One region of the Nocardioides jiangxiensis genome, then DNA from elsewhere that is predicted to be linked to it. Evidence: predicted binding sites of a transcription regulator. Region 1 holds the regulator's gene; the other holds the start of a gene.

The links. Region 1 encodes LexA, which represses DNA repair genes until DNA is damaged. Its sites were predicted from a motif close to TCGAACANNTGTTCGA; they were not measured.
Region 2: the regulator LexA is predicted to act here: its motif matches at 4,736-4,751, upstream of Q5722_RS13245 (SAV_6107 family HEPN domain-containing protein).

Annotation. Positions count from the first base shown of each region.
Region 1 covers NZ_JAUQTA010000001.1:914,369-928,468, reverse strand. The annotation lists gene Q5722_RS04605 (ATP-dependent DNA helicase) at 1-435, shown strand, start outside; gene Q5722_RS04600 (oxygenase MpaB family protein) at 575-1,885, opposite strand; gene Q5722_RS04595 (hypothetical protein) at 1,922-2,497, opposite strand; gene Q5722_RS04590 (M15 family metallopeptidase) at 2,551-3,456, opposite strand; gene lexA (transcriptional repressor LexA) at 3,469-4,188, opposite strand; gene Q5722_RS04580 (LysM peptidoglycan-binding domain-containing protein) at 4,429-4,788, opposite strand; gene Q5722_RS04575 (hypothetical protein) at 5,003-5,350, opposite strand; gene nrdR (transcriptional regulator NrdR) at 5,697-6,188, shown strand; gene Q5722_RS04565 (vitamin B12-dependent ribonucleotide reductase) at 6,358-9,240, shown strand; gene Q5722_RS04560 (esterase/lipase family protein) at 9,306-10,046, shown strand; gene Q5722_RS04555 (sensor histidine kinase) at 10,050-10,751, opposite strand; gene Q5722_RS04550 (response regulator transcription factor) at 10,751-11,443, opposite strand; gene Q5722_RS04545 (Ig-like domain-containing protein) at 11,479-13,269, opposite strand; gene Q5722_RS04540 (signal peptidase I) at 13,314-13,880, opposite strand; gene Q5722_RS04535 (TasA family protein) at 13,952-14,100, opposite strand, start outside.
Region 2 covers NZ_JAUQTA010000002.1:383,361-397,460, forward strand. The annotation lists gene Q5722_RS13210 (guanyl-specific ribonuclease) at 1-39, shown strand, start outside; gene Q5722_RS13215 (barstar family protein) at 36-317, shown strand; gene Q5722_RS13220 (polyprenyl synthetase family protein) at 319-1,410, opposite strand; gene metF (methylenetetrahydrofolate reductase [NAD(P)H]) at 1,443-2,327, shown strand; gene Q5722_RS13230 (phytoene desaturase family protein) at 2,366-3,667, opposite strand; gene Q5722_RS13235 (DUF4126 domain-containing protein) at 3,686-4,276, opposite strand; gene Q5722_RS13240 (ArsC/Spx/MgsR family protein) at 4,312-4,671, opposite strand; gene Q5722_RS13245 (SAV_6107 family HEPN domain-containing protein) at 4,789-5,223, shown strand; gene Q5722_RS13250 (class I SAM-dependent methyltransferase) at 5,256-5,978, shown strand; gene Q5722_RS13255 (SCO2097 family morphological protein) at 6,060-6,341, shown strand; gene Q5722_RS13260 (transglutaminase TgpA family protein) at 6,299-8,512, opposite strand; gene Q5722_RS13265 (DUF58 domain-containing protein) at 8,509-9,708, opposite strand; gene Q5722_RS13270 (AAA family ATPase) at 9,725-10,645, opposite strand; gene mraZ (division/cell wall cluster transcriptional repressor MraZ) at 10,863-11,291, shown strand; gene Q5722_RS13280 (hypothetical protein) at 11,505-11,648, shown strand; gene rsmH (16S rRNA (cytosine(1402)-N(4))-methyltransferase RsmH) at 11,667-12,638, shown strand; gene ftsL (cell division protein FtsL) at 12,635-13,198, shown strand; gene Q5722_RS13295 (peptidoglycan D,D-transpeptidase FtsI family protein) at 13,215-14,100, shown strand, end outside.

The sequences.
Region 1 (14,100 bases):
CTCGCCCAGGGTGATGCCCAGCTCCCGGAGCTCGCCAAGCAGTTCGTCGAGGACCCCCACACCGTGCTCTTCGGCACCTTGTCGCTGTGGCAGGGACTCGACGTCCCGGGCGACACGTGCACGCTGGTGCTGATCGACCGGATCCCGTTCCCGCGCCCCGACGACCCACTGATGTCGGCGCGGCAGAAGGCTGCCGACAAGGCGGGTGTCAACGGCTTCATGTCGGTGGCGGCGACCCATGCCGCGCTGCTGATGGCGCAGGGTGCCGGTCGCCTGATCCGCACCTCGAGCGACCGGGGCGTCGTCGCGGTCCTGGACCCGCGGCTGGCCACGGCACGCTACGGCGGCTTCCTGCGGGCGTCCCTTCCGCCCATGTGGCCCACCGTGGACCCGCAGATGGTCCGCGGCGCCCTGAAGCGCCTCGCCGGCCGCTGACCCTGCCCGCCGAGACGGGGCCCGTGCCGCGCCGAGACGGGGCCCGTGCCGCGCCGAGACGGGGCTTGTGCCGCGCCGAGACGGGGCCCGTGCCCGGCACGAGCCTCGTCTCGGCGCGCTCAGTCGCGCTCGGTCGCGCTCAGTCGATGTTGCCGAGGATCGGCTGCGACTCGAGGATGCCGTCTTCCTGCGGCGCCGCGCCCTCGGTGAAGACCCGGCGTACCTGCGTGGCGCGGAAGTCGGCGTGCGCCGCCGCGGGCGGCTCGAAGCCGTACGCCGCCTGGGCCTCGCGGGGCGTCATCGTGCGGGCCTCGAGCGGTTCGATCCTGCGCAGGACCGGTCCGGCGATCGGCAGCGTCATGGGGGAGAGGATCCGCAGCAGCAGGAGCTGCACCGCCGTGTTGAGGCTGACCGCCCAGAACATCACGCAGAGGAGTGGCCGCACGGCCGCGTCGGCGTACCTGTTGACGGGGAGGTCGACGACCTCGCGCATCCACACGGGCATGGTCGCCAGCGTGCCGCGGCGCAGCAGACGGGTGACGACGAAGGTGAGGGGCCACAGCAGCCGCGACATCGGGGGCAGCATCACCTCCGCCTGGAGGAGGTGGCGCATCGCGTCGCGCGCGTACTCCGAGCCGATCAGCTGCGGGCGCATCGCCTCGAAGTACGCCCGGACCTCGTCGCGGCTGCGCGGCACCTGGTCGGGGTCGCAGGTCTGCAGCTCGGCCGCCCGCGCGCACTCGGCCCAGTACTGAGCCTCGTCGGCTGCCGAGAGCCGCCCCGGCCCGTAGCGCTCGTACGCCGCGAGGATCGAGTGCCAGGCCGTCACCAGGATCCAGAGCTGGGAGTCTGGGTCGTTGGCGTCGTAGCGGGTGTCGGTGACCGGGTCGATGCCGATCCCCTTGGCGTGGATCCGCACCAGGACGTCGGCGGCCTTGGTCGTCGACCGGGTGTCGCCGAACGCGACCATCGCGAAGTAGCGCAGTGTCCGGTCGTAGCGGGTGCGGGGCCGGTCGTAGATGCCGTGGGTCTTCGTGACCGCGGCGACCAGGTGCGGGTCGAGCTCCTCGATGACGACGGCGCGCTGGAAGCCGATCGTGAGGCTGGTCGGGTAGCTCCACACCTTCCAGGTGACGGAGCCGGGCCCGTAGAAGCCGTGGTCCGCCGCCGGTGCGAGCTCCGGCGCGGCGAAGACCTCGGGGAAGTCTCGGTCAGTCACCCGCAGGAGTAAGCCGGCCACGGTGACGCCCGCGAGGAGCGCGAGCCATGCCGCGCCCACGAGCAGGCTGTTCCTGTCGCTCGTCAGGTCGTCGCGGAACACGACGGTGGCGCCGGCGACCAGGACGACGTACGTGCCGAGGGCGAGGAGGGCACCGCCGAGATCGCGCGGGGCCGCACGCCACATCGCGTGGACGATGCCGACGGCGATCGCCAGCTGGATCGACGCCATCGCGCGTACGTCGAGCGGGCTGGCCTCGAACGGGAGCTAGGTGACCGTGCGCGCAGGGTCGACCAGGCTGGCGAGCGCCAGCCCGAGCAGCGGTGCTGCCGTGACCGTGCCGCCGACGCGCAGCAGCCAGGAGGGTCCGCGTGGTGGCAGGCCGGCCCTGCGCACCGTGCGGATGCAGCGCACGAGCACGACGGGCAGGACGACCATCGCGGGCACCCAGCCCAGCGTGATGGTGCGGCTGATGGTCAGCGGGCCGAGGGGATCCATCCGGCCGAGCTCCCGCAGGTGCAGTGCGGTGGTCACCGCCAGTCCGACAAGGCCGGCGAGCACGACGACGGAGGTGAGGTCGACGGCCCGGCGGCCGGCCGAGCGGCCCGCCACCGCGAGCACGGCGGCGGCGAGGAACCCCGCGGCCGTGACGGCGGCTGCGAGCGGAGAGGTAGGTGCCCACACGAAGACCGTGGGAGACCACGCGCCGAACATCAGCAGCACCGCCATCGGCAGTGCCAGCAGCCCCAGTCCCTCGTGGATGGCGTGGGTCAGCTCCGCCGGATCCGGTTCGGGCGCATGCCACTCGGCCGGGGTGCCGGGGGAGGTGTGCTGGTCGACCATGGCGCCGACTCTACGCCGGTTCGCGACGCATTGCTACCATTAGGTAGTAATAGTCATCGGTTGTGGAGGCTGAAGTGGTGCCGGTCCTTCAGCGTGTGCCAGTCGCCACCCCACTCCCACCCGATCCGGGCGAACGCGGCGATCGCCCCAGGCGTCAGCATCCCCGGCCGGAGCGGGTCCCGGTCGACGTAGGAGCCGGCCAGCTCGGGCAGGACGAGGTCGCCCTTCGTGTAGGGGTTCTGGAAGGGGTTCACGTCCACGGCCAGGCCGTAGGCGTGCTCACTGAACCGGCTCGACCCGACCGCCGGACGGCAGACGAAGGCACTGGTGTCGTTGCCGTCGCCGTACGGCGGGGCGTCGAGCTCGGCCCGCGTGGTCACCCGCATCTCCTCGAGCGGGAAGCGCTGCCGCCACAGCTCCCGGAACACCGATGCCACCGGCGCCGCCACCGACCGGTTGAGCAGGAGCTCCCCGGTGTGGCGGGCGCCGTCGAAGCCCCGGAAGGTCAGGCGGACCCAGGCCAGGTCCTCCTTGCCGACGGGGCACCCGGGCTGCCACGTCGAGCGGGCGATGACGTCGGCCGGCGCGGGCGCGACGATGCGCGCGGCGAAGCCGGAGCCGGGCAGCTCGGCCACGGTGTCGGGCAGCGTGAAGCGTCGCTCGCGCAGCTCCTTCGGTGTCGTCCGGACCATGCCGTAGCCGTCGGCGCGGAGGGGGAGGGGGCGGGTGCCGAGCCAGGTGGGCGGCACGGTGCCGGGCAGGGGCGCGTTGATGGATGACGCCGCAGCCGCCGCCGACGAGGCGAGGGCGTCGAGGTCGGAGCTGGCCGAGGCCGTCGAGCTGGGCGTCGACGCGTGCGTGGTGAGGCCAGGGGTGGCGTCGTCGCGTGGTGCACATGCCACTGCCCCCGCCAGGACCGAGGTCGCGACGAGGGCAGTGAGGAAGCGTCGGGGCGTCACGGCCCCAGCGTGTCAGACGCGGCGCAGGACCGCGGTGACGATGCCGAGGATCGACGCGTGCGTGCCGTCGATCGGGTCGTAGGCGTCGTTGTGCGGCATCAGCCAGACCTGGCCGTCCTTCTTCTTGAAGGTCTTGACCGTGGCCTCGCCGTCGAGGAGCGCGGCGACCATGTCGCCGTTGGTGGCGGTGGGCTGCTGGCGGATCACGACGTAGTCGCCGGAGCAGATGGCGGCGTCGATCATCGAGTCACCGGAGACCTCGAGCAGGAAGAGCGTGCCGTCGCCGACCAGGCTCTTCGGCAGCGGGAACACGTCCTCCACGCGCTCCTCCGCCAGGATCGGGCCGCCGGCGGCGATGCGCCCCACGACCGGCACGTAGGTCGCGGCCGGCACCGAGTCGCCGATGCCGGTCTCGTCGTAGGAGACCTCCTCGGCCGCGCCGATCGAACGCCGGGCAGCGAGCACCTCGGGCAGGAAGACCTCGATGGCACGCGGCCGGTTGGGGTCGCGCTTGAGGAACCCCTTCTGCTCCAGCACCTTGAGCTGGTGTGACACCGAGCTGGATGACGTCAGGCCGACCGCGTCGCCGATCTCGCGCATCGAGGGCGGGTAGCCGCGCGCCTCGAGGGCGTCGCGGATGACGTTGAGGATGCGCTGCTGCCGCGGCGTCAGGCCGGTCGCGTCAGCAGGACCGTCGGGGAGCTCGGTGACCTTGCGAGGAGGAGTCGCCATCGTCTGCGCCTTACGTCGTGGAGGGCTGGTCGGTATGGGTCCAACGTAGTCGTGATCACGCACGGCTTCAAACATGTGTTCGAACCGCGTGTCGCCCCGACGTGGGCTGAAATGTGAGGCGGGGCGGGTGCTGCCTTCCCTTGCAGCGCCCGCCCCGCGTCTTCCCCATCCCGCGCGCCGGGGTCGAGGCGACGCGCGGGAACCTGGGCGGCCACCCACCAGTGGTGGCCGCAGTCTGTGTCAGTCGACCGGGATGTAGAGCTCCTGGCCGGCGTAGAGCATCGCGCCATCGAGGGCGTTGAGCTTCTCGATGGCGTCGACGGTGGCGCGGACGTCGCCGTCGCTGTGCGCCGACGCGATGTCCCAGAGGGTCTGCCCCGGGGCCACGACGATGCGCTCGGTCGCGGTCGGCGAGCCGCCCGCGTCGGTCGAGGCGCTCGAGCCGCCCATGATCACGAAGGCGAGCGCGAAGACGACGAGCACGGCGCCCATGAAGACGACGAGGCGGCCACGGCGGGTCAGCCGGAGCTGGCCTGCGGGTGCCGGCCCGGTGCGGGCGGGACGGATCTCGAACGTGGGGGCGAAGCTGATCGTGCTCATCGGGGACCTCCGGGGAAGAGTCGGTCGGGGTGACGAGCGAATGTCTAGTCAGGGCCCCCGACACAACCGGGGGAACGGCTCCGGTCGGGAGATCGATCAGACGTTCGATCGAACACGTGATCGAAGTTAGATCATGTGTTCGAATGACGCAAGGCTCTGTTCGAAAAAAGATTCGAGGCCTGCGTCACGTGCTCGGCGCGGCCGGCCGGTCGGATCAGCGCGCGGCGCGACGTCCGCCGGCGGGCCGCGCAGGGGCGTCGGGGGAGCCGGCGGGTGGGGCGAGGATGCCCAGCACCGTCAGCAGCCGGACGCCGAGCATGAGGCCGGCGAAGAGACAGGAGGCCGCGCCGATGCAGGCGAGCAGCAGGAAGAACCACGCGGCGCCGTTGCCGCCGCGAGCGGTCGCGCCGAAGTCGATGGCGGCCCACACGAGGTAGCCCCAGGCGACGACGCACAGGGTGACGGCCACGGCGTACTTCGCGACGCGCGTGTCGAGCGAGCGGCGGGGGCGAGCCCGGCGGGAAGCCTTGCGGCTGCCTGCGTGCTTCGACCCGTTCGTCACGCGGGGATTCTGTCACGGCAGGGCGTTCCGCATGACCAACAATCGACGACACGCCCGACACGCCGAGCTGCGATTTCGGCGCCGGAAACCGGCTCTTCCGTGCTGACCTGCGCTTTTGCGACCTGGACCACATCCGACACGCCGATCGCGTCGCCCGTGGCGACGAGGCGGCTTGCGGCGCTGGTGGTCGCGACGTACGGTTACCACTACATCTAGTAGTTACACCGTTGTGGTTCTCCACATGTAGTCAACAGGTGTGACCGGCGCCATCAACAGCCAGGGCGCCTTTATCCACAGCAATCCACAGGCGCCAGGCGCGAAGACGACGGACGAGGGGAGCCGAGCGATGCACTGTCCACACTGCCGCAACACCGACACCCGCGTGCTCGACTCCCGAGTCGCTGACGACGGCGCCGCGATCCGCCGCCGCCGGGTCTGCCCCGCCTGCGACCGCCGCTTCTCGACGGTCGAGCAGATGCAGCTCATGGTCAGCAAGCGCTCCGGCGCGACCGAGCCGTTCAACCGCGACAAGGCGATCAGCGGTGTCCGGAAGGCCTGCAAGGGCCGTCCGGTCACCGAGGACCAGCTCGCCCGCCTGGGCCACGACGTCGAGGACGCGCTGCGCTGCAGCGGCCAGGCGGAGTTCCCGGCGCACGAGGTCGGCCTCGCGATCCTGGGCCCGCTACGGGCGCTCGACGAGGTGGCCTACCTCCGGTTCGCGAGCGTCTACCGCGCGTTCGAGTCCGCCGAGGACTTCGCCAAGGAGATCGACGCCCTCCGTCTGGAGAGGGCGGCCGCTGATCCGGCGTTCGAGAAGGACCTCACCCCGAGCGGGTGACACAGACCGGCCCGGCATCGAGTGGGGAAGCTTGTTGCCGGGCCTCCAGACGACGCAGCACCAGCACCACCAGCAGCACCAGCACCACCAGCAGTACGCAGCAGCACCAGCAGTACGCAGCAGCAGCCAAGAAGCATCACGCCGGCAGATCATGGGAAATGGAGAGACGATGACCGAGACGGTTTCCGCCGCACAGCAGGCAACCGGGAAGGGCCTGAAGATGGAGCGCGTCTTCAGCACCGAGGGTGTGCACCCCTACGACGCGATCAACTGGGAGCGTCGCGACGTCGTCCAGACCAACTGGAAGACCGGCGAGACCGTGTTCGAGCAGCGTGGCGTGGAGTTCCCGGACTTCTGGTCCGTCAACGCCTCGACGATCGTCACCACGAAGTACTTCCGCGGTGCCGTCGGCGCCGACAACCGCGAGCAGAGCCTCAAGCAGCTCATCGACCGCGTCGTCAGCAAGTACGTCGCCGCCGGCCGCGACTTCCACTACTTCGCCTCCGAGGCCGACGTGAAGGTCTTCGAGGAGGAGCTGACCTGGCTGCTGGTCAACCAGTACTTCTCCTTCAACTCCCCGGTCTGGTTCAACGTCGGCACGACCGCTCCGCAGCAGGTCTCCGCGTGCTTCATCCTCTCCGTTGACGACTCGATGGACTCGATCCTCAACTGGTACAAGGAGGAGGGCTTCATCTTCAAGGGCGGCTCCGGCGCCGGCCTCAACCTCTCCCGCATCCGCTCCTCCAAGGAGCTGCTGAAGTCCGGCGGCACCGCCTCCGGCCCGGTCTCCTTCATGCGTGGCGCCGACGCGTCTGCCGGCACCATCAAGTCGGGCGGCGCCACGCGTCGTGCGGCCAAGATGGTCGTCCTCGACGTCGACCACCCGGACATCGAGGAGTTCGTCGAGACGAAGTGGCGCGAGGAGGACAAGATCCGCGCGCTGCGCGACGCCGGCTTCGACATGGACCTCGGCGGCAAGGACATCACCTCGGTCCAGTACCAGAACGCCAACAACTCGGTCCGCGTGTCCGACGAGTTCATGCGCGCCGTGGAGGAGGGCAAGGAGTTCGGTCTCCGCTCGCGCTCCACCGGCGAGGTCATCGAGACCGTCGACGCCCGCGCCCTGTGGCGCAAGATCGCCGAGGCCGCGTGGGCCTGTGCCGACCCGGGCATCCAGTACGACGACACGATCAACGACTGGCACACCAACCCCGAGACCGGCCGCATCACCGCGTCCAACCCGTGCTCGGAGTACATGTCGCTCGACAACTCCTCGTGCAACCTGGCGTCGCTCAACCTGCTGAAGTTCCTCAAGGACGACGACACCTTCGACGGCGAGCGCTTCGCGAAGGCCGTCGAGGTGATCATCACCGCGATGGACATCTCCATCTGCTTCGCCGACTTCCCGACCGAGGCGATCGGCAAGACCACGGTCGACTACCGCCAGCTCGGCATCGGCTACGCCAACCTCGGCGCGCTGCTCATGGCGATGGGCCTCGGCTACGACTCCGAGGGCGGTCGCTCCATGGCGGCGACGATCACGTCGCTCATGACCGGCACGTCGTACCGCCGCTCGGCGGAGCTCGCTGCGATCGTCGGCCCGTACAACGGCTACGCCCGCAACGCCGAGGCGCACCAGCGCGTCATGCGCAAGCACCAGGCGGCCAACGACCAGGTCCGCACGCTGCACATCGCCGACGCCGAGGTCCACAAGCTCGCGACGGCCGAGTGGCAGAAGGTCGTCGACCTGGGCAAGACCAACGGCTTCCGCAACGCGCAGGCCTCGGTGCTCGCGCCGACCGGCACCATCGGCTTCATGATGGACTGCGACACGACCGGCATCGAGCCGGACTTCTCGCTGGTCAAGTTCAAGAAGCTCGTCGGCGGCGGCTCGCTCCAGATCGTCAACCAGACGATCCCGCGGGCGCTGAAGAAGCTCGGCTACAACGAGGAGACCGTCGAGGCGATCGTCGAGTACATCGCCGAGCACGGCCACGTCATCGACGCCCCGGGCCTCAAGACCGAGCACTACGAGGTGTTCGACACCGCGATGGGTGCCCGCGCCCTGAAGCCGATGGGCCACGTGAGGATGATGGCGGCCTGCCAGCCGTTCCTCTCCGGCGCGATCTCGAAGACGGTCAACCTGCCGGAGTCGGCGACCGTCGAGGAGATCGAGGACGTCTACATGGAGTCCTGGAAGCTCGGCCTCAAGGCGACCGCCGTCTACCGCGACAACTGCAAGGTCGGCCAGCCGCTGGCCGACGGTGGCGGCAAGGCCAAGAAGGACGCCGCCGACAAGGCTGCGGCTGACGCCGACGCCCAGGTCGTCGAGAAGGTCGTGGAGAAGGTCGTCTACGCCCCGACCCGCAAGCGCCTCCCGAAGTCGCGCGTCTCGCGAACCACGTCGTTCACCGTCGGTGGTGCCGAGGGCTACATGACCTCGGGTGCCCACGAGGACGGCTCGCTCGGCGAGGTCTTCCTCAAGCTCGGCAAGCAGGGCTCGACCCTGGCCGGTGTCATGGACGCCTTCTCGATCGCCACCTCGATCGGCCTGCAGTACGGCGTGCCGCTCGAGACCTACGTCGCGAAGTTCACCAACCTCCGCTTCGAGCCGGCCGGCCTGACCGACGACGCCGACGTCCGCATGGCGCAGTCGATCATGGACTACATCTTCCGCCGCCTGGCCCTGGACTACCTCGACTTCGACGCCCGCTCCGCCCTGGGCATCTACTCGGCCGAGGAGCGCCAGCGCCACCTCGAGACCGGCTCCTACGAGCCGCTCGAGATCTCCGAGGCGGACTCCCTCAAGACCGTCGAGCAGCCGGCCATCGCCGACCGCCCCGCCGTCGTCGAGAAGGAGACCGTGGTCGAGGCTGAGGTCGTCGAGCCCGCTGCTCCGGAGCGCGCTGCGAAGACCTCCGCCGAGCTGCTGGAGATCATCACCGGCACCGCCGTCGACTCGCCGCTCTGCTTCACGTGTGGCACGAAGATGCGCCCCGCTGGCTCGTGCTACGTCTGCGAGGGTTGCGGCAGCACCTCCGGCTGCAGCTGACGTACGTCGAGGCGCGCGGTGCTCCTGTGAGGGAGCGCCGCGCGCCTCCGCGCATTGTCGGTCCGATGCCGTTCCACACCTTCGGCGACATCCAGACGGCGGCGGAGTACATCGTCTACGCGATCCGCACGATGTACGCGCAGACCGGTCGCAAGGTGACGATCCTCGGCCACTCGCAGGGCGGGATGAGCGGTCGCTGGGCGCTGCGGTTCTGGCCCGACGTGCGCACCAAGGTGGCAGAGGTCATCGGCATGGCGCCGTCCAACCACGGCACCAGGGCGCTGCCCGTCTGCGGCGTCGCCAGCCTCACCACGTGTACGCCGGCGGTGTTGCAGCAGCAGGCCGACTCGACGTTCATCAAGGCGCTCAACTCGGGCGCGGAGACCTTCGCGGGCATCGACTACACGAACATCTACACCCGGCTCGACGAGGTCGTGATGCCCTACGCGTCGGGCGGCCTGACCACCGGCGCCGGACGCATCGCCAACATCGAGGTGCACTCGGTCTGCGCGGGCGACCCCTACGAGCACGTCATGATGGGCACGGTGTCGCCCGCCGTCTACGGCATCGTCATGGACGCGCTCGACCACAGCGGACCGGCCGTCGCGACCCGCGTCGACAGGAGCGTGTGCAAGCGGCTCTACATGCCGGGCATCAACCCGCTGGACGTGGTGTCGTTCGCGCCGCTGCTCACCGGCATCCCGTCGCTGGTCACCACGCCGGTGCCGCTGATGACGCTCTCGGGTGCGCCGATGCTGAAGGCGGAGCCGAAGCTCCGCTGCTACGCGTACGCCGCAGGCTGCTGACGCCTACGCGCCCGGCGGAGGCGTCAGCTCGTCCAGCAGCGTGCTGATCCGCTCACCCGAACGCCGGGCGCCGGTCACCAGCTCCTCCAGCGACGCGTCCTCGGCGAGGGCGGGCTCGGACTCGAGCAGCTCGACGTTGGCCAGCAGGGCGCTCAGCGGGTTGCGCAGGTCGTGGTTGACCTGGGTGACGAACGACGTCAGCCGCGCGCGGGTGCGGGCCAGCTCCCGTGCCTGGGCGCGGAGCTCGAGCAGGTCGACGACCCGGTCGGCCAGCACCGCGAGCATCTCGGGGGAGGCGAGCTCCTCGTGGGGCACGTCGTCGAAGGCGCAGAGCCGGCCGATGTGGACACCGCGCAGAGTGACGAGCGGCGCCGAGGCGTAGAACCGCACCTCGCCGATCTCGCCGGTGACGAAGGGGTTGGCGGCGAAGCGCTCGTCGCTGCGGGCATCGGGCACGACGACCGGCGCCGGCTCCGCGAGCACGGCCGCGCACATCGAGTCGGAGCGGGAACAGATCGCGGGGTCGAACCCGTGGGCGGCGACCTGGTGCTGCTCGTCGGCGCTGATCAGGTTGATCGCGACCTTGGGCACGCCGAGCACGCGGGCCGCGAGGGCCACGAGCTCCTGGAGGTCCTCGCCGGTGGGGGAGAGCGCGTCGAGCCGGTCGAGCTCGGCGACACGCTCCGCGTCGGAGGACGCGGCCATCACGAGTTCCCGTCGAGCCGGAAGCCCACGCCGCGCACGGTCGTGATCAGGCCCGGGAGGCCCGCGTCGTCGAGCTTCTGCCGCAGGCGCGCCATGGTCACGTCGAGGGTCTTGGTGGAGCCGAACCAGTTCTCGTCCCACACCGCGTCCATCACGGCCTCGCGGGTCACGACGGTGCCGCGGCGCTCGCAGAGGTGGGCGAGGAGGTCGAACTCCTTCCCGGTCAGGACCAGCTCGCGGTCGCGGACCCAGGTGCGGCGGGCCTCGCGGTCGACGCGGAGTCCTTCGGGGCTCACGGGAGCGGCAGGAGCCGGAGCAGCCGTCCTCGCCGTACGCCGGAGGACCGCGCGGGTGCGCGCATGGAGCTCGGCGAGCCCGAAGGGCTTGGCGAGGTAGTCGTCGGCGCCGACGTCGAGGCCGTCCACGCGGTCGAGCTCGGAGGAGCGGGCGGTCAGCATGAGCACACCGCCGTCGTAGCCGCTGGAGCGCAGCAGCCGGCAGACCTCGAGGCCGTCCATGTCGGGCAGGCCGAGGTCGAGGAGGACCAGGTCGATGTCACCGTCGGCAACTCGCGACAGCCCCTCGGCTCCGGAGGCCACACGCTCGACCGCGTGCCCCTCCCGGGCCAGTGCACGCAGGAGCGGACCGGCGACGTCGTCGTCGTCCTCCATCACGAGCAGGCGGGCTGGCATGGGCAGAAGCATAGGGAGCACACGGTCCCGACGGGTCAGAAGTCACGGTCCACCGTTCCCGTCTCCGTCGCCGGCATGCCTGCGCAGGCCGCACCGGTGGCGGAGGTCGCGGCGGTCGATGGCGTCCACACCATCGCGGAGGGGTTGCCGCCGCGCAGGCCGGTGCCGCTGGCGACGGATCCGAGGGTGACCACGACCTGCGTGGCCGGAGCGCCGTTCACGGTCACCTGGACCGCGGTCATGGTCGCGTTGAAGGTGATCGTCTTGCCGGACTTGGCGTACTCCTCCTTCAGGTTCACCGAGCCGAGCGGCAGGACGCTGCCGCTGCGCAGCACGTCGAGGGTGTCGCCCTTGTTGCCCAGGCCGAGCACGTTGCCGTCACGGAGCCGCAGCTGCACGGCGAGCGCGCTGCCGTTCCAGCCAGCGCTGATCGAGGTGGTCTGCAGCAGGCTGCTGTAGGTCAGCTGGAGCTGGTCGCCGGCGTCGAGCTTGCCGGCCGACGCGCCGCCGTTGACTGCCTGCACGTCGTAGGCCCGGAAGGGGCTGTTGTCGACGCGGCGGCTGCTGACCACGCTGGAGATCGTCGTGGCGCCGCGCCCGTCGAGCGCCACCGCCCGCAGGTCGTAGAGGCCGTCCGCCACACCGGTGGTGTTCCAGCTGCAGGAGTACGGCGACGTGGTGTCGGTGCACAGGTCGGTCCAGGTCGAGCCGCCGGCCGGAGCCCGCTGGATGACGACGTTCACGATGCCGCCGGTCGAGGAGGCGTTGGCGTTCACCGTGACGGTGCCGGTGAGGAAGGCGCCCGGGTCCTCGACGGAGACCGACGTGACCGAGTTGTCGACGACCCGGTTGGCGATCGTGGCGGAGGTGGCGGTGTTGCCCGCGAGGTCGGCGGCCACCGCCCGGAAGGAGTACGTCGCGTCGGCGAGCGCCGTCGTCGCGAATCGGCAGGTGGCGGTGTCGCCCGAGGTGCACGCCGGCGTCCAGGTGGAGCTGCCGGAGAGGGCGTACTGGAAGGTGACCGAGGCCAGGCCCGAGCCGGCGTCGGCGGCCGTGGCGGCGAGCGTGACGGTGCCGCGCAGGGGAGTGCCGGGGTCGGTCATGGTGACCGTCGGTGCGACGTTGTCGACGGTGACGTCGGTCCAGACGGCCGAGGCGTAGGTCGTGACGCCGACGACGGCGACGGCACGGAAGTCGTAGTCCTGGCTGGTGACGCCGATCGACGCCCAGCTGCAGGAGAGCGTGCTGCCCAGCCCGCTGCAGGCCGTCTTCCAGTTGTCGGCGCCGGCGACGGAGTACTCGATGCGCGTGGTCAGCGACAGGACGCCCGAGTTGTAGACGCGGGCCGCTAGCGGGACGGTGCCGCGCAGGGTGTCGCCCGGGTTGTCGAGCACGACGAGGAGGTTGTTGGCGACGACGGTGCTGACCGAAGACCACGTGGAGGCGTAGCCGGCGTTGTCCATCGCGCGGGCGCGGATCGTCCAGCCGCCGTCGGCGACCAGCTTCGTGTTCCAGCTGCACGTGTACGGCGCCGTGGTGACCGTGCAGAGCGTGCTCCAGGCGCCGCCGTTGGGCAGTGCCTCGAAGACCACGCTGGCGATGCCCGACTCGCCGTCGGAGGCGGTCGCGGTGAGTGTGACCGTGTCCTTGACCGGGGAACCCGGGTCAGCGAGCGTCGCCGTCGGCGGCGTCCAGTCGGAGGAGGCCTGCACCGAGGCCGTGGCGGAGGAGGTCGCGACGTACGTCGCCCCCGAGGTCGCCGGCATCCCGAGCGTCGCCGCCAGCAGCAGGCTGAGCAGCGAGAACAGGGCCAGGATGCGGTACACGGGTCTCCTCCTCGGAGTGGCGCAGCTCCGACGTGGAGCGTGGGTCAGGCGGCGGTCTGGGGGAGTCGGGCGTCGGTCTCGTCCCCTGCACGGGACCGACGCACGGCTCCCACCAGCTCCCATGCCGCGAAGAGGGCGACAGCCACGGCGGGCAGGCCGATCACGAACCGGCGCACCTGTGGGTCGGCGAGGGCGATGAGGGGCCACCCGGCGTACGGCACGTGCCAGGCGACGGTATTGACCGCAGGCTGCACGAGCTCGAACTTCCAGGGGTCCGGATCGGGGTTCGCGTCGCCCTGCGTGCGCAGGACGCGGAGTCCGTCGGGCGAGGTGCCGATCGAGATGATCCGGTGCGTCACGAGGGAGTCGGTCCCGGAGCCGGCGGGCGGCAGGTAGGTGATGATGTCGCCCACCTCCAGCCCGCCGACGGGGACCTCCCTCTCGAACACGATCGAGTACTTGTCGATCGTTCCGGTCATGGAGCCGCCCGTGATGACGTAGCGGTCGTAGCCGAGCAGCGCCGGGGCCACGAGGAAGAGGCCGGCGGCGAGCTCGAGGAGGAGGACGACCGCCCCGAGCCAGGCGGCCGGACGGCGGAGTGCGTTCGTCATCGGGGCTCCTGAGGAGGATTTCCGGAAGGGGGCGGCGCGAGGGGGGGGATGGGCGGCCCCCTTCCGGAGGATCACTGGTTGGTGGTGGCGCCGTCGAGCTGGATGGCGTCCCAGCGGTAGGTCGCGTTGGCGGTCTTGCCCTGGTCGGCGTTCGGGGCGTCCTGGACGAGCTTCACGGTGAACCGGTACTGGTGGGCGTCGCCCGCGGCGTACGTGCCGA
Region 2 (14,100 bases), on a different contig from region 1:
GGCGACCACTACGCCTCGTTCGAACGGATCTCGCGATGAAGACCGTGCACCTCGACACCGCCGACACCGACTCGCGCGAGGAGGTGCTGGCCCGGCTTGGCGTCGCCCTCGGGTTCCCCGAGCACTACGGCCGCAACCTGGACGCCCTCGCCGACTGCCTCGCCGACCTCGCCGAGCCGACCGGACTGGAGTGGTCCGGCTGGCAGACGCTGCAGGCCGACGACCCCGCCGGGTTCGGCCGGATCATGCTGGTGCTGGACGACCGCACCGAGGCGCAGCCGGCGTTCGCCGTCTGGCTGCTCGACGACGAGGACTGACTCAGGTCGTACGCCGGGTGGCCGCGGCCGCGAGGTCGCGGAGCGTGCCCTTGGCGGCAGGATCGAGCGGCGCCGCGTCGAGGGCGGCGAGCGAGCGCTCGGTGAGCGCGTCGATGAGCTCCTCGACGCGGGTGTCGGCGCCGGCGTCGGTGATGATCCGGCGCAGCTCGTCGACCTGGCCGCCGGTCAGGGGCGTGCCGAGGGAGGTGTCGAGCACCGTGGCCTCGGGGGCAGCCGCGCCGTCGAGCGCGATCGCGACGAGGACCGTGCGCTTGCCCTCCACGAGGTCGTCGCCGGCGGGCTTGCCGGTGACCGCGGGGTCGCCGAAGACGCCGAGCTGGTCGTCGCGGAGCTGGAAGGCCTCGCCCAGCGGCAGGCCGAAGTCGGTCAGCGCCTGGATCTGGTCCTCGGTGGCCCCGGCCAGTGCGGCGCCGATGTGGAGCGGCCGCTCGACGGAGTACTTGGCGGACTTGTAGCGCAGCACGGTCATCGCGGTCTCGACGTCCGCGACCCCGCGTGCCTGGACCGAGACGTCGAGGAACTGGCCGGCCACGACCTCGGAGCGGCACAGGTCGAACATGTCGAGCGCCGGTGCGACCTCCGCGAGGGGGAGCCCGCAGCGGCGCAGCAGCTCGTCGGCCCAGGTCAGCAGCAGGTCGCCGAGCAGGATCGCGGCGGCGGCGCCGTACTGCTGCGGGTTGCCGTCCCATCCGGCGTCGGTGTGCGCGGTCTCGAAGATCCGGTGGCTCGCGGCCCTGCCCCGCCGTGTGTCGGAGGCGTCCATGTAGTCGTCGTGCACGAGGGCGCTGGCGTGGAGCAGCTCGAGGGAGGCGCAGGCGCGGAGCAGCGCGCGCTCGTCGGCGACCTCGGGCCGCACCGCGCGGTAGCCGGCGTGGCAGAACGCGGCACGCAGACGCTTGCCGCCGCTGACGGCGATCCGGGCCTCGGCGACGAGTGCCGCGGCGTCCGTGCCGAGCGGTGCGAGGCGCTCGGCCTGCTCGTCGAGGAACTCGTCCAGGACCGTCTGGACGTCCTCGCGGAAGCGCGCGGGATCGAAGACGTCGGAGCTGGACCCGGAGTTGGACGGCGGCACGGCCCGAGCCTAGCGATCCCTACGATGGAGCCATGACGCAGGCCACGGGCAGCATCGCCGAGCGCATCCGCTCCGGTGAGCGCAGCATCTCCTTCGAGTTCTTCCCGCCCAAGGACGAGGCGGGCGAGGCGCAGCTGTGGCAGGCGATCCGCGAGCTGGAGGACTACCGGCCGACGTTCGTCTCGGTGACCTACGGCGCGGGCGGCTCGACCCGCGACCGCACGGTGGACATCACGCGCCGCATCGTCGAGGAGACGAGCCTGCTCCCGATGGCGCACCTGACCTGCGTGGGCCACACCAAGGACGACCTCGACGAGATCCTGGCGGCGTACGCCGACGCGGGCGTCGCCAACGTCCTGGCCCTCCGGGGCGACCCCAAGGAGGGTCCGCGCGCCGAGTGGACCCCGACCGAGGGTGGCTTCGAGCACGCGGTCGAGCTGGTCCAGCTCGCGGCGGGCCGCGGCGGCTTCAGCATCGGGGTGGCGGCGTTTCCGGAGGGGCACCCGTCGGCGGCCTCGCTGGACCACGACGCCGAGGTCCTGGTCGAGAAGGCCCGGGCCGGTGCCGAGTTCGCGGTGACCCAGATGTTCTTCGACGCGAAGGACTACTTCGCCCTGGTCGAGCGCGTGCGTGCGCACGGCGTCGACCTGCCGATCCTGCCGGGCATCATGCCGATCCTGAACCTCAACGCGATCGCCAAGCAGGGCGAGCTGATCGGCACGTCCGTGCCGGAGCACGTGGTGGCGACCTTCGACGGGCTGACCGATCCTGCGGAGATCCGTGCCAACGGGATCCGCCTCGCCACCGAGCTCTGCCGTGAGCTGCTCGACGGCGGCGCGCCCGGCCTGCACTTCTACACGCTGAACCGGTCCAAGGCGACGCGTGAGATCTTCGAGGCGCTCGAGCAGACCCGCTGACGCTCGCGCGAGCGATCCCGCGGACGCCGGCGCACGGCTCAGGCGGGGCCGATCTCCTGGGCGACCAGTGACGCAGACAGGCCCACGAAGGGGAGCCCCGAACCGGGCGTGGCGCTGGCCCCGGCAGCGTAGACGCCCGGAATCGGCGTACGCGGGCCGAGGCGGTGGCGGAGCGTGTCGCGGCCCTGCCACAGCACGCCGAGCGGGGAGTTCGCGAGGGCGGAGACCTGGTCGCGAGGGGTGCGGTCGACACGCGTGACGACGTTGGCCCGGATGTTGGCGCCCATCCGCGAGAGGGCGAGGACCATGTCCTCCGAGAGGTGGCCGCGGCCGTAGAGCGTCCAGGCGTGGCAGCCCGCGGGTGCGGTTCCGCCGGTGCGGACCACGATCGTCGGGTCGCCGTGGAACACGGTCTCCGGCCCGAGGTCCGGCACCTCGCCGTCCAGTCCGACGTGGACGGCGTACGCCGGGATGGCCGGCGTCGTCCGCACGACGTAGGGCGCCAGCGCGGGGACCAGGCGCGGGTCGATCGCGCAGACGACGGCGTCGGCGTCGACCTCGCCCGCGTCCGTGGCGACGGCGACGGCGCGGCCCTCGCGCTGGACGATGTCGGTCACCGTCGTGCCGAGGCGGACGTCCACGCGACGCGTGCGGAGCCGGTCGGCCATCGCCTCCGCGAGCGCGGCCATGCCGCCCGGTGTCGTCCAGGTGCCGAAGTTCTGCTCGACGTAGGCGTTGACGCCCATCCAGGCAGGGACGTTGCGCAGGTCGTGGCCGTCCATGAAGAAGGGGTGACCGGCGACCAGGCGCAGTCGCTCGTCGCGGAAGTCCTTCTTGAGCCGCTTGGCCAGCATGGTGCGCGACTGCAGGCGGGCGACGACCTCCTTGCTCGCGATCTCGGGGCGCCACGGCCGCTCGAGGTACTCGCGGCGGACCACCTCCCAGTCATCGGCGTACGACGCGACGTGGTCGCACCACTGGGCGCCGAGGCCGGCGCCGAGCTCCTCGAAGGCGTCGTACTGCACGCCGCGGGACCCGCCGCGGAGCGTCACGACGGAGCCGTCGGCGAACCAGTGCTCGCGGATGACGTCGCGCGCGACGAGCTCGAGCTCCTTCTCCAGCGGCCGCCCGGACTTGCGGAACAGGTCGCGGATGACGGCCGGGAGGAGCGTCATCGTCGGGCCGGCGTCCCAGGTGAACCCGTCTGCCTCGACCGTGCCGAGGGCGCCGCCGAGGCGCCCGGACCTCTCGAGGACGGTGACGTCGTGGCCGAGCTTGGCCAGGCGGGCCGCTGCGGCCGTGCCACCGAAGCCGCCGCCGATCACTGCGATGCGTGCCATGGGCGTTGAACCTAGCGGTCAGGCCACGGCCGCGGGGAGGCGGTCCTTCCCCTTCCACCGGCGCCAGCCCCGACGGATGTACTTCAGCGCCACGTAGAGCACCGCGAGACCGACGACGAGCAGCACCGCCGCGATGGACGCCGCGATGACGGGGTGGTGCAGGGCGACCACGGCGACCCCCAGCACGGTGACGTCCTCGCCCAGGCTCGCGACCACGTTGGTCACCGGCTCCGGTGAGGTGTTGATCGCGAGCCTGCTCCCGCTCTTCACCGTGTGGGAGGCGAGGGCCGTGCCGCCTCCGAGCACGCCACCCAGTGCGGCCTGGAGCGAGGTCGCGTCGCCGGCCAGCAGGACGCCGAGCACCGCCCCCACCGTGGGCCGGATCGCTGTGGAGACCGCGTCCCAGGTCGAGTCGACGTACGGGATCTTGTCGGCGACGAACTCGGTCACGTAGAGGCCAGCGGCGACGGCCAGCACCTCCCACCGGCCCAGGACCGCAGGGATGCCGTCGACGCCGGCCCGCTCGGCGATGCCGAGCACGAGGACGACCAGGTAGCTGTTGACGCCACTGGCCCAGCCGCTGGTGAAGGTCATCGCGAGAGAGTCCACCCGAGCAACCTAAGCCCAGCAGGGCCGGGAGCGGGTCAGCCGGCGGAGATGACCTTCGCCAGGCTGTCGGCATCGCGGCCGACCACGGTGGTGCCGTCGGAGGCGGTGAGGATCGGCCGCTGGATGAGGCGGGGGTGCTCCGCGAGGACCTGCACCCACGCCTGACGCTGCTCTGGCGTGCGCTCGGGAAGCGTGACGCCGAGACCCCTCGCGTCCGCCGTGCGGGCGATGTGCCACGGCTCCACGCCGAGTCGGGAGAGGACGTCCTCGATGTCGGCGACCGTCGGCGGCTGCTCGAGGTAGCGCCGCACGGTGTACTCCGCGCCGGCCGCGTCGAGCTCGGACACGGCGGTCCGGCACTTCGAGCACGCAGGGTTCAGCCAGATCTCGATCATGACCACGACCCTAGGGGCCGTCGGAGCGGCCATCTGTCGGGGGACGGGTGTAGCGTGAGATCCATCGAACAGGTGTTCGAACAGATGAGGGTCGACGCCACCGAAGGAGCCCCGCCGATGATGCTGTTGCCCGCCACCACGCACTCCTACCTCGAGCGCTCTGCCGAGTCGCTCCGGGAGGCGATCATGACCACGGACGCGCCGGCGCGCTACGCGCACGCCCACGTCGCCGCACTCCGCGCGGCAGCAGCGCTGCTCGCCGCGCGGGCGCATCCGGACCCGCGCCTGCGGAAGCAGAAGAACGCCTGGGTGCTGCTGGCCACCGTGGCGCCGGAGCTGGGGGAGTGGGCGACCTTCTTCGCTGCGGGCGCATCGAAGCGTGCGGCGGCCGAAGCCGGCTCCGCACGGTCGGTGACGGAGCGCGAGGCCGACGACCTGGTCCGCGAGTCCGACCGGTTCCTGGCCGTGGTCGAGCAGGCCCTGGGCCTCGCGCCCCACACCTCGGTGGAGGAGGAGATCGTCTTCCGGCCCGCCCTGCGCGCCGGGGCGTGAGCCGGGCGCGGGCCACCACTACTGTGGGCGCCATGGCTGGCACTGATCGCCGCGCGACCGTCCTCTGGGCGGCCCTCGAAGACATCCTCGACGAGTTCCCGGGTGCGACCGTGCTCGACATCGGCGGAGGCACGGGTGGCTTCGCCGTGCGCCTGGCCGAGCAGGGGCACCGGGTGCGGGTGATCGATCCGAGCCCCGACGCCCTGGCGGCGCTCGGTCGCCGTGCGGGCGATGCCGGTGTCGCCGACCTCGTGTCGGGAGAGCAGGGAGACCTCGCCGACCTGGCGGCCCTCGTGCCGACCGGGAGCGTCGACGTCGTGCTGTGTCACGGGGTCATCGAGATGGTGCCCGACCCGGCCGCTGCCCTCGCGTCGATCGCTGCCGTGCTGCGTCCGGGTGGCGTGCTCAGCCTCCTGGTCGCGCAGCGTCACGCGGCGGTGATCGCGCGGGCGATGGCCGGACAGTTCCAGCAGGCGCGCGACCTGCTCGTGGGCGGCCCCGGTGCTGTGCCGTCGAGTGCTCGCAGCGCGGGCCGCCGGTTCACGGCTGCGGAGGTCGAGGAGCTCCTCAAGGGTGCAGGATTCACGCCGTCGGCACGCCAGGCGATCCGCGTGTTCAGCGACCTCGTGCCGGGGGCGCTGCACGACAACGAGCCGGGCTCCGCGGAGGCACTGGCGGACCTCGAGCGGGCGGTTTCCTCGCTTCCCGAGTTCCTGCCGCTCGCCAGCCAGGTGCACCTGGTCGCGCGCCGCTGAAAAAATGCCCGGAGCGGGTACCCCGACTGCGGTGACCTGCCTAGACTGGAGACGAACGATCACACGCAGGGAGGAGGGCCCGTGCCACTCTCGGAAGAAGAGCTGAGGCTCCTGGAGCAGATGGAGCGCGCCCTCAGCGAGGAGGACCCCAAGTTCGCCTCGACCCTGCGCGGCAGCTCCTTCCGCCGTGCCGCTCGGCAGCGTGCGATCCTCGCGGGCGTCGTCTTCGTCGCCGGTGTGGCGCTGCTGATGTCGGGTGCGGTGACGGAGATGGTGCCCGTCGCGGTCGGCGGGTTCCTCGTGATGCTCGCCAGTGCGACCTACGCGCTGTCGGCCTTGCGCAGCCGTCCGTCGCCGCGCTGACCCCCGAGGACTGACCGCGGCCACCAGGTGGCGCGTCGCGCGACCCGTCGTTCGGACGCGGAGCGGAGGGCGTCGCTGCACGTCGCGACGTCGTCGCTGGTCGCCGTGCCGGTCCCGGCGGAGGCGTAGCGGCGCAGCTCGAGCGTCGTGACCACACGGTCCAGCGCCTCGTGCGCCGCGGTCTGCTGCCCGGCCCCGAGGTGCGGAGCGATGGCGTGCGCCGTCGCACGGGGCGAGCGCCCTGCCGGCCAGGCGAGGCCGAGGTCGGTCGCCGTGGCGTGCAGCTCGGCCCACCACGCCTCGACGTCGGGTGAGCCGAGCCGCCGTGCCCGCTGCCGGCGCCGGACGAACCACGGTGTGGCTGCCAGTCCGGCCACGAGCACCAGCCCGGTCCCGAGGACCAGCGGGAGCGGGACGCCACCGTCGTGGGACCTCGTGGAGACCGGCCCCTCGTCCGGCAGCTTGTTGCCCGGCCGGGGAGCCGCCGACGGGGTCGCCGTCGACGTTGCGCTGGTGCTGGGCGAGGGCTGGGTGCGCGGCCGTGACCAGGCGGGGAGCGTCCCGGTGTGGCTGGTCGGCGTCGGCTCGAAGCCGACCCACCCCACGCCACGGAACCAGATCTCGGGCCATGCGTGCAGGTCGTGTGCGCTGAACTCGTAGGTGAGTCCCGTGACGTGACGGGGGCGCAGGAAGCCGACGGAGACCCGCGCCGGCATGTCGAGCTCCCGGGCGAGAAGCGCCATCGAGGCCGCGAACTGCTCGCAGTAGCCGCTGCGGGAGTGGTTGAGGAAGTCCCCGAGCGCGGCGAAGCCACTCCCGGCCGCCGTGTCGGTCGAGTACGTGAAGTCGTGCTGGAACCACTCCTGCAGGTCGACGGCCCGCTGGTAGTTGGTCCTCGCTCCTGCGGTGATCTTCCGGGCGAGCGTGCGGACCCAGGCGGGACGCGCGGACGGCAGGGCGGTGTCGGCGGCGGGCCGGGTCGGGTCGGGTGGCGTGCTCGCCAGCCGGGCGGCGTCGATCCGGGGGCGGTACTCGTCGACGATGTAGTGCAGCCCCGCCGTGGTGCCGGGGGTGCCGGCCCGGTGCACGTCGAGCTGGTTGCTGTCGTAGCGCCAGCTGTCGCCCGTGACCACCTTGACCGTCCAGGTGGGAAGCGGAAGCCAGTCCGACGCGAAGGCCGGCGAGATCGTGACGTGCCAGGGAACGCGCCGCCCCGGCAGTCCGAGGGCGGGCGCGGCCGGGAACGTGCCGTCGACCCCGTTGTCCGGCGGCCAGGAGCGGGGCCCGGCCCGCCAGGCCTTCCCGTCGAACTCGTCGAGCACCGTCAGTCGCACGTACGACGGGGGTGCCGCGTCGCCGCCGAGCGTGACGCGCATCAGGTCGATGTCGGTGCCGCGCGTGAGGTTGCGCCGGAGGTCCGCGACGGGGTCGGCGACGCGGACCGTGCCGGAGGGACCGTCCCCGTCAAGGCGGTAGGGCTCGCGGTGGGGGAGTACGCCGGGCAGCAGGGTGGCGAGCACGAGTGCCGCGCCGCCGACGACGACGAGCTGCCGCAGCGAGCGGAACGTCGCCGAGCGGCCGTGGGCGGCCACGTGCCCCCAGCGCCCGCGCTCGACCTGCTCGTGGGTCGCGATCAGCGCCACCCATGCGGCAGCTGCGAGGAGGAACGGGAGCGCGCCCGACGCGGTGCCCAGGACGCTGACGGGCAGCACCCAGGCCGCGAGGAGCGGGAGGCTCGCAGGCAGTACGCGACCCAGCGACACGGCGACCAGGTCGACGACGAGGTGGACCGCGACGCCGCCGGCGAGAAGGAGCGGCACGATCGAAGGCAGGCCGCGGGCGACCGGTGACGGGTTCTGTGAGGCGGAGTCGAGGGCATGGACCAGGGCGAGCAGGGCATGACGCGTCGACTCCGTCGTGGGCAGCCAGGAGGTCCCCAGCTGAGCCTGCAGGACCAGCAGGGCGGTGAGGAGCTGGCCCGAGAGGGCGAACGGCCACTCGAGGCCGATCCGTCGCAGGCCGACGCCGGCCGCACACACCAGAGCGATCGCCAGGAGCAGGCGGCCTGCGAAGCCGGCGGTGTCCTCGCCGAGGCGGCTCCAGGAGGCCAGGACGAGCCAGCTCGCGACCGCGGCCAGCGCGGCGACACGGGGGCTGCGGAGGGTGGTCATGGCATCGCCGCCAGCTCGCGCCACGCCACGGCCAGGATCGTGTCGGGGCGGACGGTCACGGCGCGCCATCCGGCGGCCCGGAGCGACTCGCCGGGAGGCGTGCCACCAGCTGAGGCCCAGCGGTCGACGTCGAGGGCCAGGGCGACGGCCGGCGCTCCGTGGTGGAGCAGGCGTCGGAGCGTGGCGGCGTCGTCGCGCACGTCGCCGAGGACGGCGACGAGCATCCCGTGGCGCGCGCCCGTGCTGAGCCACGCGGTGTCGATCGTGGTGCGGCTGGCGGGCTCGACGACCGCGAGCTCCTCGAGCATGCGGTCCGCGTCGGCGGCCGTCGCACCGTCGTGCCATCCGTCTGCCGACGGAGGCCCGTCCGCGGTCACCAGGCGTACGACGAACCCCCGCGCGGCGAGGTGTGCGGCCACCGAGGCCGCCGCGGTCACGGCTGCCTCGAGCGACGAGGCCGCACCGTGACCTCGATGCGCACGGGCGCGGTTGTCCAGGAGCACGGTCGCGCGGGACTGCCACGGCTGCTCCTCCCGCCGCACCATGAGCTCCCCGGTGCGCGCGCTCGTCCGCCAGTGGACCCGCCGGAGCGGGTCGCCCTGGCGGTACTCGCGGACGGTGACGTCCTCGGCACTTCCGCTGGCGAACGCGCGAGGCCGGTTGTCTCCCGCGCCGGTCCAGGTCCCGGCGCGGCCGACGGCCGGCAGCGTGAGGACGGCCGGCGTCACGATGAGGTCGCTCTCCTCCTCGAGGACCCGCGTCCGTACGGCGAGGCCGAACGGGTCGACGGCCCGCACCGTCAGCGGTCCGAGGGGGAACCTCCCGCGCACGTCGGAGCGGACCGTGTAGTCGACCTCCGTCTCCCACGCGCCCGAGGCGGCGGGCAGCACGAAGCGGGGACGGACGCCGAGCGCCCACGGCACGCGGTCCTCGAGGAGCAGTGGTCCGGTGCCGGTGGTGCCGGCGAGTGCGAGGCGCACGTGTGCCGGCTGACCGGTGGGCGTGCACCGCGGCTCGAGCGTGCGCTGGACGCTGACCGGGTGGTCGCGGCGTACCGACACCAGGCCGAGCAGGGTCAGGGCGGTGAGGAGCACGCCCACCCCGGTGAAGGAGGGCTGCCCGAGGGCCACCCCGCCGACGGTGGCGGTGATGCCGGCGGCGAGGAGGGTGCGCCCTCGGGCGGTCAGCGACGCCATGGTGCGACCGACGTCCTCAGGACGGGGCGGGGACGGGGACGCGACCGAGGATCGCGGTCAGCACCGCCTGGGGCGTCCGCCCGGTGAGGGAGGCCTCGACGCCCGGGAGCAGCCGGTGGGCCAGCACCGGCACGGCGAGGTCGTGGACGTCGTCGGGCAGCACGAAGCCGCGGCCGGACAGGGCGGCGCGTGCCTTCGCGGCGCGGATGAGGTGGAGCGTCGCGCGGGGTGAGGCTCCGAGCCGCAGGTCGGGGCTGGTGCGCGTCGCCGTCGCCAGGTCGATGGCGTAGCGGCCCACGGCGTCGGAGACGTGGACCCGCGACACGATCTCGATCAGCTTGCTGACCTCGGCGGCGTCCGTGACCGGCTCCAGCTCGTCGAGGGGGTTGGCGGACGTGTGGGCTCCGAGCATCGCCAGCTCGGCCTCCGGCACCGGGTAGCCCATCGCCACGCGACACATGAAGCGGTCGCGCTGGGCTTCCGGGAGGGCGTAGGTGCCCTCCATCTCGATGGGGTTCTGTGTCGCGATCACGAGGAAGGGAGACTCGAGGGCGAGCGTCGTGCCGTCGACGGTGACCTGGCGCTCCTCCATGCACTCGAGCAGCGCGGACTGCGTCTTGGGCGAGGCTCGGTTGATCTCGTCGCCGACCACCACGTTGGCGAAGACGCCGCCGGGGTGGAAGTCGAAGCGTCGCGTCTCGGGGTCGAAGACGCTCACGCCCGTCACGTCGGACGGGAGCAGGTCCGGGGTGAACTGGATCCGCTTCACCGTGCCGTCGACGGACCGCGCCAGTGCCTTGCTGAGCATCGTCTTGCCGACGCCCGGGACGTCCTCGATGAGCAGGTGTCCCTCGGCCAGCAGCACGGTCAGCGCGGTGTCCACCACCTCGCGCTTGCCCTCGATGACGCGCTCCATGTTGGCGCGGACCCGCGCCATGACCCGCGTGACCGTCTCGAGGTCACCAGCTGCCACTCCCACGCCCACAACGTAGCGCGAGACGGCCCCGCGCGGCGTCGACAGGAGCCTGCGAGCGCTGATGAGGGGCACTTCCCGAAAAGGGGAGGGAAACGCCTCCAACATGGTTGACGGTGGTGGGAAGTGGAGTAATGTGGAGCGCAGTGGAGGAAGAGTGGGGGAAAGGGGTGGAGAACGGATGTTCTTCGGCACCTACACCCCCAAGCTCGACGACAAAGGGCGCCTCTTCCTCCCGGCGAAGTTCCGGGATCAGCTGGCGGAAGGGCTCGTGGTCACTCGTGGCCAGGAGCGATGCCTGACCGTCTGGTCGATGCAGGACTTCGCGGGCATGACCGACCGGCTCCGCGAGGCGCCGGTCACCAACAAGGGAGCTCGCGACTACGTCCGCATGTTGTTCGCGGCGGCGTCGCAGGAGGTCCCGGACAAGCAGGGCCGCATCTCCATCCCCGCCGTGTTGCGCGAGTACGCCTCGCTCGGCAAGGACGTGATGGTGATCGGCGCGATGAACCGGATCGAGATCTGGGACCCGACGGCCTGGGCCTCCTACTCCGAGGAGCAGGAGCAGAAGTTCTCGGAGCTCTCCGACGAGGTCTTCCCGGGGATCTGATCCCCGCTCCACCACCACGCACCACCAGAGAAACAAGAACAGCGGATTCGCAGGACGAGGTCTCGTGCCCACTTCTGCCCGTGCCCTGGGGCAACTTCCCCGGCTCCAGGCCACAACTTCCCCCTCAGCGCGGAAGTGGGCAGGGACCTGGTCAGGCGAATCCGCTGTCGTCCTCCGCGACGACACCAACCGGATTCCGAAGGGTCGAGACCAATGAACGCCAGCACCGGCACCCGCGAACAGCGGGTACGCGACCAGGCCCGCGAGGCCCTGGCCGTCATGGTGCTGTCCGCGGGGCTCTCGATCGGATGCGCGATGGCTCTGGTCCTCCTCATCGCCGCTCGCGGACAGGTCTAGGCGAGGACTGATCTGACGATGCGTCCCCTCCACGTCCCGGTCCTGCGCGAGCGGTGCGTCGAGCTCCTGGCCCCTGCCCTCCAGCGCGAGGGATCGGTCATGGTCGACTGCACGCTCGGCCTCGGCGGCCACACCGAGGCAGTTCTCGAGGCCCTCCCGAACGCCCGCGTCATCGGCATCGACCGTGACCCCAACGCCCTGCGGCTGGCGGGGGAGCGGCTCGCGCCGTTCGGTGACCGCTTCGTCGGCGTCCACGCCGTCTACGACGAGATCCTCGAGGTGATCGCCGGCCAGGGGCTGTCGCACGTCGACGGCGTCCTCTTCGACCTCGGCGTCAGCTCGATGCAGCTCGACGTCCGGGAGCGCGGCTTCGCGTACGCCGAGGACGCACCGCTCGACATGCGCATGAACGACGGCACGGGCATGACCGCCGCCGACGTCCTCAACACCTACGACGAGCACGAGATCGCGCGGATCCTCCACCAGTACGGCGAGGAGAAGTTCGCCCGCAAGATCGCCAAGGCGATCGTGCGGGAGCGCGAGATCGAGCCGTGGACCCGCTCGGGGCGCCTCGTCGAGCTGCTGTACGCCGAGATCCCCGCGCCGGCCCGTCGTACCGGCGGCCACCCGGCCAAGCGGACCTTCCAGGCGCTGCGCATCGAGGTGAACGACGAGATCGACGTGCTGCGCCGGGCCATGCCGGCCTCGCTCGCGGCGGTCGGCGTCGGCGGTCGCGTGGTCGTGGAGTCCTACCACTCCCTCGAGGACCGGATCACCAAGCAGGTCTTCACCGAGGCGACCCGCCTCGACGTCCCGCCGGACCTCCCGTTCGTGCCGGCCGGGATGGAGCCGCCGTTCAAGGCCGTCACGCGCGGCGCCGAGAAGGCCGTCGAGCCCGAGCTCACCGAGAACCCCCGCGCCGCCAGCGTCCGACTTCGCGCCGTCGAGCGCATCCATGCAGACACCCCCCGAAGGAGCCCCCAGCGATGAGCACGCCGCAGCTGTCCCGCGTCCGCGTCACCCGTATCGCCGAGGAGGCCGTCGAGCGGGCCCGCCTGCGCGTCGTCCCGCGCACGCGTGTGCGTGCGCCGAAGGTGCCGTTCGTGATGCTGGTGAGCGCGATCCTGCTCGCGGGCGTGGTCGGCCTGCTCCTGTTCAACACGACGATGCAGCAGAACTCCTTCGCCGAGTCCGACCTGCAGGCGCACGCCGACGAGCTCCGCTCCGAGCAGCAGGCGCTGCAGGCCGAGATCGACTCGCTCAACGACCCGCAGCGCATCGGCGAGGAGGCCAACCGCCTCGGCATGGTGATGCCGGTCTGCCCGCGGTTCCTCGACACCGCGACCAACAAGGTCACCCAGGCCTGCGACGAGCCGGCCACCAAGCTGCCGATCGACGCGCCGGCGCAGGCGCGTCCCGAGTCGCTGATCCCCGAGCGCACTGTGGTAAAGGTCAAGGCCAAGCCGACGACGAAGCAGACCGACACGCCGCAGGGTGGTGCCGCGAAGGCCGTCGGCGTGGGTTCTCATGGAGTCAGCAGCACCAACTGACCCCCGAAGGACCCACGTGAACCCCCGCCCCGGCAGCCAGTTCCGCCTGAAGTTCGGCTTCCTGGTCATCGCCATCGTCCTGTCGTTCTACGGCGCGCGCCTCGTGCAGCTGCAGGCGATCGACCCCGGGTCGTACTCGCAGATCGCCTACAAGGAGGGTCTCGAGCAGGTCGTCCTGCCGGCATCGCGTGGCGAGATCGAGGACCGCAACGGCGTGGCCATGGCCGCCTCCATGGACGGGCTGATGGTGATCGCCGACCCGTTCCTCACGGCGCCGAAGGCCCCCCAGCTCGCGAAGTTCCTCGCCGACCGGCTCGGTGTCGACTACTTCGCGACGCTGGAGAAGCTCCGGAAGACGACGGGCGACGGCAAGCGCTACCAGATCATCGCCCACCGGATCCCGGCGACGAAGGTGCGCAAGGCCCTCGCCGACGCGGCCGACCAGGGCTTCCAGGGCCTCAGCACCGAGCGCGACCCGATCCGGGCCTACCCGCTCAACGACGTGGGGGCCAACGTCGTCGGCTTCATCGGCCAGGACGACGAGAACGGACCGCTCGCCGGCCTCGAGCGCACCTTCAACAAGCAGCTCGCCGGCGCGGACGGCGAGGCGCGCTACATCGCCGTGAAGGGCCGCCAGGTCCCGCTGTCCGAGGCGGAGATCACCGAGCCGCGCGACGGCCGGCCGCTCCGCCTCACCCTCGACAGCGACGCGCAGTGGTTCACCCAGCGGACGCTCGCCGCCGCGGTGCGCAACTGGAAGGCGGCCTCCGGGGTCGCCATCGTCATGGACAGCCACACCGGTGAGCTCCTCGCGTACGCCGACTACCCGTCGTTCGACGCCAACGACCCGCAGGCCACCGACAAGGAGTACTACGGCTCGAAGGGCGTGCAGGACCCCTACG